Regions from separate parts of the Erwinia sp. INIA01 genome, predicted to be linked through region 1. Evidence: predicted binding sites of a transcription regulator. Region 1 holds the regulator's gene; each other region holds the start of a gene.
What was found. Region 1 encodes LexA, which represses DNA repair genes until DNA is damaged. Its sites were predicted from a motif close to TNCTGTATGTACATACAGNA; they were not measured.
Positions count from the first base shown of each region.

Region 2: OMR58_RS08490 (DinI-like family protein) is a predicted target of LexA. The motif match lies at 1,575-1,594, and genes of this name have one in related genera.
Region 3: OMR58_RS09400 (DNA translocase FtsK 4TM domain-containing protein) is a predicted target of LexA. The motif match lies at 1,702-1,721, and genes of this name have one in related genera.
Region 4: OMR58_RS18790 (YebG family protein) is a predicted target of LexA. The motif match lies at 1,588-1,607, and genes of this name have one in related genera.

Region 1 is NZ_JAPDNC010000002.1:43,164-46,290, forward strand. Features, by position in the region: gene plsB (glycerol-3-phosphate 1-O-acyltransferase PlsB) at 1-396, opposite strand, end outside; gene OMR58_RS02140 (diacylglycerol kinase) at 525-893, shown strand; gene lexA (transcriptional repressor LexA) at 1,001-1,609, shown strand; gene dinF (MATE family efflux transporter DinF) at 1,690-3,018, shown strand.
Region 2 is NZ_JAPDNC010000004.1:95,468-98,594, forward strand. Features, by position in the region: gene emtA (membrane-bound lytic murein transglycosylase EmtA) at 1-217, opposite strand, end outside; gene ldcA (muramoyltetrapeptide carboxypeptidase) at 526-1,467, shown strand; gene OMR58_RS08490 (DinI-like family protein) at 1,619-1,864, shown strand; gene OMR58_RS08495 (hypothetical protein) at 2,275-2,400, shown strand; gene OMR58_RS08500 (ornithine cyclodeaminase family protein) at 2,486-3,127, opposite strand, start outside.
Region 3 is NZ_JAPDNC010000004.1:292,437-295,563, reverse strand. Features, by position in the region: gene trxB (thioredoxin-disulfide reductase) at 1-644, opposite strand, end outside; gene lrp (leucine-responsive transcriptional regulator Lrp) at 1,169-1,663, shown strand; gene OMR58_RS09400 (DNA translocase FtsK 4TM domain-containing protein) at 1,784-3,127, shown strand, end outside.
Region 4 is NZ_JAPDNC010000011.1:7,648-10,774, reverse strand. Features, by position in the region: gene OMR58_RS18795 (S9 family peptidase) at 1-1,156, opposite strand, end outside; gene OMR58_RS18790 (YebG family protein) at 1,275-1,571, opposite strand; gene purT (formate-dependent phosphoribosylglycinamide formyltransferase) at 1,710-2,888, shown strand.

The DNA.
Region 1 (3,127 bases):
CGCACGGCCAAACATCACCGATACCGGCACCATCTGTACATCCAGATCGGGATGATTACGGTGCAGGTCCAGATAGTCATGGAACAGCTTGACCGACTCAAGGTTCGGTACGAAATAGGGGAACACGCGCGGACCGTCATGGATAAACACATAGCGGGGCAGCACGGTGCCGTCGATCTCCAGCGGATGCAAAGGATCGGGGAGATCCTGTTTGCGGCACTGTTCGCGCAGGGCAAGGAGATCGGCCTTTGAATCATAAGGCAGCACATACATAATAGGGCGAGAAGTATCAAGCCCAAGCTCGGCAACCGGTTCGGCCGGGATTGCCTTACTTTTTACCAGGAATTTCACTGGCAGATTCAACAGTTTGTAATATAAATTACGCCAACCTGACATAGACAACATGAAGCCTCTTGTTAGCAAAGCGCCGCAAGCATACCAGAAAGCGCTAACAGAATCTGTGGTGTTGCAAAATGTGCTACACCCTCTCATTGACGTTAAACTTCCCAAAGGGTTCCCTGATTATGGCAAATAACGCCACCGGACTGACTCGAATTGTAAAAGCAGCGGGTTATTCCTGGAAAGGTATACGTGCTGCCTGGCAGCATGAAGCGGCATTCCGGCAGGAAGCGATTGCTGCCATCGTCGCCATCCTGATCGCCTGCTGGCTGGATGTGGATGCCGTGACCCGCGTGTTGCTGATTGGCTCCGTAGTGATGGTGATTATTGTTGAAATCCTTAATAGTGCGATTGAAGCGGTGGTTGACCGTATCGGCAGTGAAATTCATCCGCTGGCCGGGCGTGCCAAAGATATGGGATCTGCCGCCGTATTATTAAGCATAATATTGGCAATTTTTGTGTGGGCAATGCTATTGATTGCACATTTGCGATAGGTTTTCCGAAATTCAACAAACTGCTGTTTTTTAGCCAGCTTTGGGTTTCCAACGCGCAAATACCTGTATATACTCACAGTCGACTGTATAAACAACCAGGGGGCGGGATGAAAGCACTAACGGCAAGGCAGCAGCAGGTTTACGACCTGATTCGCGACCACATTAACCAGACCGGTATGCCACCGACGCGGGCAGAAATTGCCTCGCAGCTCGGCTTCCGTTCCCCTAATGCTGCAGAAGAACACCTGAAAGCGCTGGCCAGAAAAGGCGTGATTGAGATCGTTTCCGGCGCATCGCGCGGTATTCGTCTGATGATGGAAGAGGCCGATGGCCTGCCGCTGATCGGCCGCGTTGCCGCTGGCGAACCCCTGCTGGCCGAGCAGCATATCGAAGGCCACTACTCGGTAGACCCCGAACTGTTTAAACCCAATGCGGACTTCCTGCTGCGCGTCAGCGGCATGTCGATGAAGGACATCGGCATTATGGATGGCGATCTGCTGGCGGTGCATAAAACGGAAGACGTGCGTAACGGACAGGTTGTTGTGGCGCGTATTGATGACGAAGTGACCGTTAAGCGTCTGAAGAAGCAGGGTAACATCGTTCACCTGCTGCCGGAAAACAGCGAGTTTCAGCCGATTGTTGTCGACCTGCGTCAGCAGACGCTGACCATAGAAGGCCTGGCCGTCGGTGTTATCCGCAACGGCAACTGGCTGTAATCCCCCACCGAATATGACGCGTCGCCCTCTGCGGCGCGTTTTGCGATCTCTCATCACTCCCTGCTTCCGGTTGAAACACGATGCGACTGCTGACGGCTGCCGATAAAAATCTCTGGCGGCTGGCGCTGCCGATGATCCTCTCCAATATTACCGTGCCGCTGCTAGGTCTGGTGGATACCGCGGTTATTGGACATCTTGATAGCCCGACCTACCTCGGCGGCGTGGCGATTGGTACGACTATCACCAGCTTCCTGTTTATGCTGCTGCTGTTCTTACGCATGAGCACCACCGGGCTGACCGCACAGGCGTTTGGCGCAAACGACAAACCCGCTCTGGCCCGTGCGTTAATGCAGCCGCTGCTGCTGGCGCTGATGGCCGGTATCACCTTTATTGTGCTGAAAGCGCCGCTGACCCATCTGGCGCTGGGGCTGACCGGCGGCAGTAAGGACGTGCTGCACCAGGCCGATTTGTTTATGCAGATCCGCTGGCTCAGCGCGCCCGCCACGCTGGCAAACCTGGTATTACTCGGCTGGCTGCTGGGCGTACAGTATGCCCGTGCGCCGGTGATCCTGCTGGTGGTGGGCAACCTGGTGAACATCCTGCTGGATCTGTGGTTTGTTATTGGCCTGAAGTGGGGCGTTCAGGGCGCTGCGGCGGCTACCGCTATTGCGGAATACGTCAGCCTGCTGGTCGGGCTGCTGCTGGTGTGGCGGGTGATGGTGATGCGTGGCCTGTCGCTGCGTCTGCTGCTGAGTGCATGGCGCGGTAATCTGGCCCGCCTGCTGAGGCTGAACCGCGACATTATGCTGCGTTCTCTGCTGTTGCAGGTGTGCTTTGCCTCACTGACGATTTTCGGCGCGCGGCTCGGCAGCGATATTGTTGCCGTCAATGCGGTGCTGCTGATGTTTCTGACCTTCACCGCCTACGCGCTTGACGGCTTCGCCTATGCGGTCGAAGCCTGTTCGGGAGAAGCCTTTGGTGCGGGAAACAGCCAGCAGCTGCTCAGCGTCTGGCATGCGGCCTGCCGCCAGTCCGGCGTTGTTGCGCTGGCGTTCTCGTTGATTTATGCCTTCGGCGGCGAGCATATTGTGGCGCTACTGACCTCTCTGGAGCCTCTTCGGGAGCTGGCCGATCGCTATTTATGGTGGCAGGTGGTGATGCCGCTGGCTGGCGTAGGCTGCTATCTACTGGACGGCATGTTTATCGGTGCCACCCGCGCCAGCGAAATGCGTAACAGCATGGTGGTGGCCGCAGCAGGCTTTGGGCTGACGCTGTTTACCGTTCCGCTGCTGGGCAATCACGGTCTGTGGCTGGCGGTGACGGTATTCCTGCTGCTGCGCGGTATCAGCCTGTGGTTTATCTGGCAGCGACACTGGCGAAACGGTACCTGGTTTGCCCTGTCGCGCTGACAGACATATTTGCTTACTTCTCCCTGAATAACGGCCAGCTTGCTGAACGGGCTGGTTTTTTTTGATTTCTTGCGTTGGGTTTCAGGCTTTTAAGGCACTCCGATTGGCC
Region 2 (3,127 bases), on a different contig from region 1:
TGCTGACCGCCGTTGGATTGCCGCCGGACTCCACGGCAATAATGGCATCCACCAGTTTCTGATCGACACCGTAGCTACGGGCGGCATTTTCAGTAAAGAGTGACCAGGCCTGTGCCACTTTCTGTGGCGGTGCTGACGTCAGCGGGGTATCCGGCTGATGAACGATCTTCTTTGCGGGTTCGCTGGCGCAACCTGCCAACAGTAGTGCAGCCATCATGGCTGCTAATTTCACGCATTTATGCACGCTTGTTTATCCTCTGGGCCTGGCGTCGCGCCTATCATACGACTTGCCGGTTAGCAGAAAATTGCCGTAATTCTTAATTTGCTGGCTGCGGCTGATGACATCACTACGGCTTTTCGTCATCATCGAAAGAATTCGACAGCGAGTGTACAAAAATAATTCACTTACCGGCGTATAAATTTTCACCAGCCTGCGGCAGAGCACACTTTTTATTGCCGTACATGCTGTCAAAATTGTTGATAAACGTCGGTAAAACCACTATCCGGATGAGATAAGTACGTATTATGACCGTGTCTCCACGAAATATTCATCTGATCGCCCCTTCTGGCTTTTGCCACAATCCGGATGCCGCACAGCGCGGTATTGACCGCCTGCGTGCAGACGGACATCGGGTGACCCATACCGACATTATCAGCAGACGCGAACAGCGTTTTGCCGGTAGCGACAGCCAGCGGCTGGCCGACGTTAACGATCTTGCGCGGCTGGAAACGCTGCCGGACATTGTGCTGGCCGTACGCGGCGGCTATGGTGCCAGCCGCCTGCTGCCAAATCTTGACTATAAAAGCCTGGCGGACCGCCTTTGCGGCAGGCCCGTTGCGCTGTGCGGGCACAGTGATTTTACTGCCATACAGCTTGCCCTGCTGGCTCAGGCCGGATTGCAGAGCTTTAGCGGCCCCATGCTGACAGGAAATTTTGGTGCGGAAACGCTCTCTGATTTCACCCTCAACAACTTCTGGCTGGCGCTGACCTCTGCGCAGTTCACCCTGCGCTGGCAGACCACGCCACAGCAGCTCAGCACGTCGGGCACGCTCTGGGGGGGAAATCTGGCGATGATCGCCTCGCTGATCGGCACTCCCTGGCTGCCGGATATCCGCGACGGAATTCTGGTGATCGAGGATGTTAATGAGCATCCATTCCGCGTTGAACGCATGCTGCTACAGCTGTTGGAAAGCGGCATTCTGGCGCGGCAAAAAGCCATTGTGACCGGCAGTTTTACCGGCAACACGCTTTCTGACTACGATAACGGTTACGATTTCAGCAGCGTATGGGAGCTTATAGCCCAGCGCAGCGGACTGCCGCTGGTAACCGGTCTGGACTTCGGCCACGGTCACGATACCGTTACGCTCCCGCTGGGCGCACGGGCTGAGCTTAACGTTAACGGCAGCGATGCCGCACTGACAATCTCCGGCCATACCATTCTCGGCTCGTCACCAGCGAATCAGTGATTTAGCGAAAACTCACCCGCAGCGCGGTATAGTTGACTGAAGCCAGCCAGAACGCGGGCCGAGCACCCGGTCGGTTCGCGAAATAGTGTTTGAACCCGCTCTCATATACCTGTATTTTTATACAGATAAATTCAAAGGGAGCGGAAGTAAAATGTTTGTTGAACTGATTTATGACAAGCGCAACGTGGCGGGACTGGCGAACGCCGAGCAGCTGATACTGGAAGAACTGGAAAAACGCGTTCAGCGGGTTTTCCCTGATGCGCTGGTCAAAGTGAAACCGATGCAGGCCAACGGCGTAAAAAGTGACGCCAGTAAAACCGATAAGGCCACGCTGATGCGTATCATCGAAGAAATGTTTGAGGAAGCGGACCAGTGGCTGATTTCTGAAGAGTATTAATGTGGGAAAGGGCAATCCAACATTTTTTTTGATTTCGCTCGCAAATAACGCGTTTTTGCCTGGCAATAACTGAGAATACTCCTATCATTAAAATTAATCGATTTCCCTGGTGTTGGCCCGCATTAAAGCTCTTAGCGGGCTTTTTTTTTACGTAAATATAAGTAAATATTAACTGTTATAACATACACTGCTTAATCTCCTCTGAAAGAATTCTTATGCTTTACTCCCTTTTTAATCACGCCTCATGGCCCGAAATATTTTCCCTGAAACGCAATCGGCCAGTAGCCAGCCTTGCCATATTTTAGCCCTGCGAAATTGTGATTCCGATCAATGCATAATCGACACTTTAGGTGCAGCAAAGCCACGCTATTTACGTTCCTGAAAGAAGAAAAAACAACGAAAGGACAGACATGAACGCCGTACTATTTTGTGCCCTGTTGCTGATTGGGGGGCCATTGATGGGATTTTTGGTGATCGTTGGCGCCTGCCTGCCGGGGATGCTGGGTGAGATCCTGCATCGACCCCGGCGTCATTAGATCGGCGGACCACTAACCGGCATCCACCCGATAAGCGCCAGTAAAAATAACCACCGGGTGAATCATAACGTCTCTACGCTACGGATTACCGGTTTAAACGATCGATCACCAGCAGGCTGACCATCAGGTCCAGGTGCGCGCCGCCCGCATTCTTATACAGCGTAATATCCTGCTGCTGCCGGCAGAAGCTCGTGTTCTGGCAAATTTCATAGAGATCGGCCTCGATATGCTGTTCCGTAATCATGCCCAACCGCAGTGGAATATGAAGATCGCCTGACATCGCGGCGTTGGTCCGGTCGTCGACAAATACCCGTGCTTTTGCCACCGCTTCGCCGTCTGCTTCCTGCATATCCGGGCGATATCCACCCAGCAGATCGATATGCGTACCGGGCTGCACATCTTTCCCCAAAATCAGCGGTGACGCCGAGCTGGTGGCCGCGGTGATAATGTCCGCGCGGCCTACTGCCGCGCTAAGATCCTGCACAATTTCCGCTTCAATTCCCTTCTCTCTCAGCGTGGCCAGCGTCGCAGCCAGCTTTTCAGCCGTGCGGTTCCACAGCAGCACGGTGCGAATGGACGGTCGGATATGCAAATAGGCATCGACCAGCGCCGTTGCCACCGGTCCGGCCCCCAGCACCAGCAGTGTGGCGCTGTCTTCACGGCTCAGTATGCGGGCAGCAGCCACCGAATCTGCCGCCGTTTTCCAGCGGGTAATCGCCGGGCCATC
Region 3 (3,127 bases), on a different contig from region 1:
TGATCGCCGAGCACTTCATCCAGCGTGCGGTCGGTGTGCAGCACGATGTTGCCGTTCTTCACTTTTTCCATCAGCCGGTCAATCAGGATCTTTTCCGCGCGGAAGCTGTCACGACGGTGGATCAGATGCACCTCAGCGGCGATGTTTGCCAGGTAAAGCGCTTCTTCAACGGCTGTATTACCGCCACCGATAACGGCGACTTTCTGATTGCGATAGAAAAAGCCGTCGCAGGTTGCGCAGGCAGAAACGCCACGGCCCTTAAACTCATCTTCAGAAGGCAGGCCCAGATAACGCGCGGAGGCACCGGTAGCGATAATCAATGCGTCAGCGGTGTATTCGCCTTCATCACCGGTAAGACGGAACGGGCGATTCTGCAGATCTACGCTGTGGATATGGTCGAAAATGATCTCGGTGTTAAATTTCACCGCATGTTCGTGCATGCGTTCCATCAGCAGCGGGCCGGTCAGCTCGTTAGCGTCTCCCGGCCAGTTTTCAACGTCGGTCGTGGTAGTGAGCTGACCGCCTTTTTCCAGACCGGTAATCAGCACCGGATTCAGGTTGGCCCTGGCCGCATAAACGGCGGCAGTGTAACCAGCCGGACCCGAACCAAGAATCAGTAACTTACTGTGTTTAGCCGTACCCATGAGATCCTCATTAATTAACTGACGAGCATGATTGCGGATTGTAGGGAATTTAGCGGGGCAAAAAAAGCATTCTGCGATTTTGTTAACGATTAATGAAAAAGGCTAAACCAATCATCCTTATCTGAAGAGGGAAATCTGGGTGAAAATTCAGCGGTTGTTATCTTGTCATGGCACAAAGGGAGAAAAATTGTCATTGAAAAACAGAGAGCCAGCCTCTTATCTGGAATGTTGTACTGGTTTTGATTGTTTTACTTTGACAATCGGCTGCTGTTTTGCGAAAACATTATTGGAAGCGGAGAATATTTAAGAGAGCGCAGCGGCGTTTTTGCCTGTTTTGTGTTCATCGTCGAATAAACTCAGTCTGTCATTTGGAATGACGCATGGTGTGGACAGACAACATGCGTCATGCAGATGAGGCGTGCAATATCGCAGCAGGCTCTATGTCTTCACTTAGAACGACTCTGTAAACGACTCAGCGTGCAGGGTAGGCAGGTAAAGGGAAGGATTTAAGAGAGACAATAATAATGGTAGACAATAAAAAACGACCGGGTAAAGACCTTGACAGAATCGACCGCAACATCCTGAATGAATTACAGAAGGATGGGCGTATCTCTAACGTTGAACTATCCAAACGCGTGGGACTATCCCCAACGCCGTGTCTGGAGCGTGTGCGTCGCCTGGAACGCCAGGGCTTCATTCTTGGCTATACCGCGCAGCTGAATCCACACTATCTTGACGCTTCTCTGCTGGTTTTCGTTGAGATTACTCTGAATCGTGGCGCGCCAGACGTGTTTGAACAATTTAACGCCGCCGTGCAAAAACTTGAGGAAACTCAAGAGTGTCACCTCGTTTCCGGTGATTTCGACTATCTGTTGAAAACGCGCGTACCTGACATGTCCGCCTATCGCAAATTACTCGGCGAAACGCTGCTGCGCCTGCCGGGAGTGAACGATACGCGTACCTATGTAGTCATGGAAGAAGTGAAACAAAGTAACCGTTTAGTGATTAAGACCCGGTAACACAGGACAGGTGCAAAACCTGGTAGGTTTCGATACACTCCTGTGAATTCATACAGGTTCAGCGTCGGGTTAACCTCGACGCTGTTGCCTTCATAGTTTACAGGCACCTGGAGAGTACTCTTGAGCCAGGAATATACAGAAGATAAAGAAGTTTCGTTACAACCGCTAAGCAGTGGACGCCGTCTGCTGGAAGCGTTACTGATTATTGTTGCTCTTTTCGCCATCTATCTCATGGTTGCGCTGTTGAGCTTCAATGCATCCGATCCAAGCTGGTCGCAAACTGCCTGGCACGAGCCTATCCATAACCTCGGTGGTGGAGTGGGTGCGTGGCTTGCCGATACGCTGTTTTTCATCTTTGGCGTGATGGCATATGCAATTCCTCCCGTTATTTTAGGCCTGTGTTGGATCACCTTCCGTCAGCGTAGCTCCCAGGAATACATCGACTATTTTGCCGTTGCTTTACGGCTTATCGGCGTACTTGCGCTGGTGGTGACCTCCTGTGGCCTGGCTGCGCTAAATGCTGATGATATGGGGTACTTCGCTTCCGGTGGCGTGATTGGCAGTCTGTTAAGCAATGCCATGGCTCCGTGGGTGAACGGCCCGGCCGGAACTTTAATCCTGCTTTGCGTCTGGGCGGCAGGCCTTACGCTGTATACCGGCTGGTCCTGGTTGACCATCGCTGAGAAAATTGGCGCGGTGGTGATGGGCGTGTTGACGTTTGCCAGTAATCACTCCCGTGCGGATGAAAAGTGGCAGGAAGACGATGATTACGAGGAAGAGGATGCACCGGTCATCTCTCCACGGGCAACGCGTAAAGACGAGGGTGACGACGTTCTGTTGGCAAAACACGCTTTGCCGGATGCTGAGGACGACGAACACGATCCGCTGTTGGCTAAACCGCTGAAGGCAGCATCAGACGAATCCGCAGCACCTGCGGTTTCGGTGGCGGAAGTGGTTTCCGCAGGTCAGGCTGCGGCAGTCAGCGCTGTTGCATCGACGAACGCCTATGCTGCAGAAGCGACGAATACCGATGCTTTGCAGCATACCCCTTCGGCGCACCATGAACCTGTTGTCGCGCAGCCGCAGGCATCTGCTCTGTCGCAGCCGACTTCGCCTCCAGCACAGTCCGCTACACAACAGACTGCTCAACCGCCGGTCTATCGCTTCGAAGTTCCGCAGGAAGTGCAGACCCCGCCGCCGGTTGCACCGTCTTATCAGGATGAGGATGACGGCCCACAAATGGGGAACTGGCGTGAAGCTTCTTCCTCACCGTTTGAATTCTCACCGCAGTCGACCTCACATGCTGCTGCGACGATAGCGACAGCGGCAGGTGCCGGCGCTGCCGTTGTGCAGGCCTCAGATAACGCGATGCCGTTTATGCCTGGCCTCAGTGCGACCAGCGATGATGACGATAATCCGCAGGTGAAGCAGGGGATTGGCCCTGAACTGCCACGACCGAAACCG
Region 4 (3,127 bases), on a different contig from region 1:
GCGTGGTCATTGAGGAATAGCCGTAGCGCAATTTGCTGGTCTCCGGCTCCGGGTTATGGCCAAGCCAGGTCACATACGTTGGATCGTCAAAGGCAATCGCCCGTTCTTCCCCACTCTGCCAGTTAATCTGCCGCAGACGGGTGAGTCCGCGCTGACGCTCTTCCACTACCAGCCAGTCGCGGAACAGCGAGTAGCCTTCCAGCACGATATCCGCACGCGGTGCAATAATCGCCTGCCAGCTGTTTTCATCAACGGTGTCGGTGCGATAGAGGCCGAAGTTTTTACCGTCGCGATTCGATCGCAGGTAAAACTGCTGCTGATAGTGATCGACGCTGTATTCGTGATCTTTACGGCGCGGACTGAACATCACCGGTTTGGCATCCGGCACATTCGCATCCAGCAACAGGATTTCACTGGTGGTGCTGCTGTTGAGTGAAATAGCAATAAACTGCTCGGAGGTGGTCTTATACAGGCCGACATAGAAGGTGTCGTCCAGCTCCTCGTAGACCAGCCGATCGCTTTCCTGCGCGGTGCCCAGCGTATGCCGCCAGACCTGGTAAGGTAGCAGCGTCTTCGGATGCTTGCGCACGTAGTAGAGCGTTTGCGAGTCATTCGCCCAGGTCATGCCGGCAGTCACACCTTCCAGCACATCGTCAAAGCTGCGCTCATCCTGCAGGTGGCGGAAATGAATGCTGTAGATGCGGCGAGAGAGAAAATCTTCAGCCAGAGCCAGGATCTGGTTATCACGGGTAATCGCCAGGCTGCCAAGTGCATAAAACTCACTTTCCGCCGCGCGCTGGTTGGCATCGACCAGCGTTTCCCACTGTTCGGGGTTGGCGGTTTCCGCAGGCTGACGGCTGTAAATGGCGTACTCGTTGCCCTCTTCATAGCGGCTCTGGTAGCGATAGCCATTTTTTACGTAGGGAACCGACTGGTCGCGCGGAGGAATGCGATCGATGATCTCCTGCAGCAGTTCCGCCTGCAACGCCTTTTGCGGTTCCAGCAAGCTGTCGCCGTACTCATTTTCTGCTTTGAGCCACGCGATAATTTCCGGATCTTCCCGTTGGTCATCGCGCAGCCAATAATAGTTGTCGCAGCGCGTGTCACCGTGCTGAGTCATCACATGAGGGACTTTCTTTGCTTTAGGTGGTGTCATGATATTTTCACGGTTGCTGTGCCTGCCTGTAAGACTGGCAGCAAGATGCCTGATTGCCAATAGCCGAAGGCACAACCGGTGTAAAATTAGCCACCACCTTTTATGCTACGCCCGGAAATCACACCGCGCGCAGTTTGCTATCGCCTTCTTCTGATTCAAGCTCACCGGCGTTAGCCTCTTCCGGCATTTTACCGGTGCGCAGAATGTGCTGCAGTGCATCTTTGTTTTCTGCCAGATACAGGCCCAGCGCTTCACCCTGCTGCTCATCAAGCGCCAGCGGACTGGTGGTCAGCCATTCAGAAAAAACTTCGGCCATATCGAGCATTTTGTCGTAGGCATCGGCTTCTTTTTTGCTGGCAAACGTCATCTTTTCCTCACCTTTTCTGACGACTACGTATTGAATTTCAACAGCCATAATTTTCTTCTCGCTATACTGTGTTTATATACAGCCTATCACTGAAGCGGATTTGACTCAAGTTTAGCGTTCAGGATGAATACGCAAACGTTTTCGTTTATACTGCGCGCGTTTTTTCCATTCAATCAGGTAGAGATTATGACGACTCTTGGAACCGCGCTGCGCCCACAGGCGACTCGCGTAATGCTGTTAGGATCAGGTGAACTGGGTAAGGAAGTGGCGCTGGAATGCCAGCGTCTTGGCGTGGAAGTGATCGCCGTTGACCGCTACGCCGATGCCCCTGCCATGCACGTTGCCCACCGCAGCCATGTGATCAATATGCTGGACGGTGCCGCGCTGGCTGCCCTGATCGCCCAGGAAAAACCGGACTTCGTCGTGCCGGAAATCGAAGCCATCGCCACCGACATGCTGGTTGAACTGGAAAAACAGGGCCAGCACGTTGTCCCCACCGCGCGTGCGGCAAAGCTGACCATGAACCGCGAAGGCATTCGTCTCCTCGCCGCCGAAGAGTTGTCGTTACCGACCTCCACCTACCGCTTCGCCGACAGCCGCGAAGCCTTCTTTGCCGCCGCCGATGAAATTGGCTTCCCGTGCATCGTTAAGCCGGTAATGAGTTCCTCCGGCAAAGGCCAGAGCTTTATCCGCGAAGCTTCGCAGCTGGAAGCAGCCTGGGAATATGCCCAGCAGGGTGGCCGCGCCGGTGCGGGCCGTGTGATTGTTGAAGGCGTGGTGAAATTCGATTTTGAAATTACGCTGCTGACCATCAGCGCCGTTGACGGCGTTCATTTCTGTGCTCCAATCGGTCACCGTCAGGAAGATGGCGATTACCGTGAGTCCTGGCAGCCGCAGCAGATGAGCGATTTGGCTCTACAGCGCGCGCAGGACATCGCCCGCAAAGTGGTTGAAGCCCTCGGCGGGCGCGGCCTGTTTGGCGTTGAGCTGTTTGTTTGCGGCGATGAAGTGGTGTTCAGCGAGGTTTCCCCCCGCCCGCACGATACCGGGATGGTGACGCTGATTTCTCAGGACGTTTCCGAGTTTGCCCTGCACGTTCGCGCGTTCCTCGGCCTGCCGGTTGGGGGTATTCGTCAGTATGGTCCGTCGGCCTCTGCCGTTATTCTGCCACAGCTGGATAGTGATAACGTTCAGTTTGGCAATTTGCAGGCTGCTGTAGGTGCCGGTTTGCAGGTTCGTCTGTTCGGTAAGCCGGAGATTCGCGGTCAGCGCCGCCTGGGTGTAGCACTGGCGACCGGTACGGATATTGATGACGCGGTACAGCGTGCGGTTGCAGCGGCGGCGAGCGTCAAGGTCAGCGGGTAATTCAACGTTACTTGCGTTGGATGGGACAGTGGTGTTAACGCTGGCTGATAGTCCCCCGCTCTGGCGGCTTGTATTGTCTGGAACAACGGTGCTCGCTCTGGCTGGTGGTTCCCCCGCTCGGGCGGGTCCTCGCGCCACGCTTTGCGTGGTGCCATCACTTCGTTCCTCAGCCTCTCGGACCAGCACAGACGGGCGTCCTGCCCGGCTGTGCTTTTCGGTCGCGTCCATGCGACCGAATC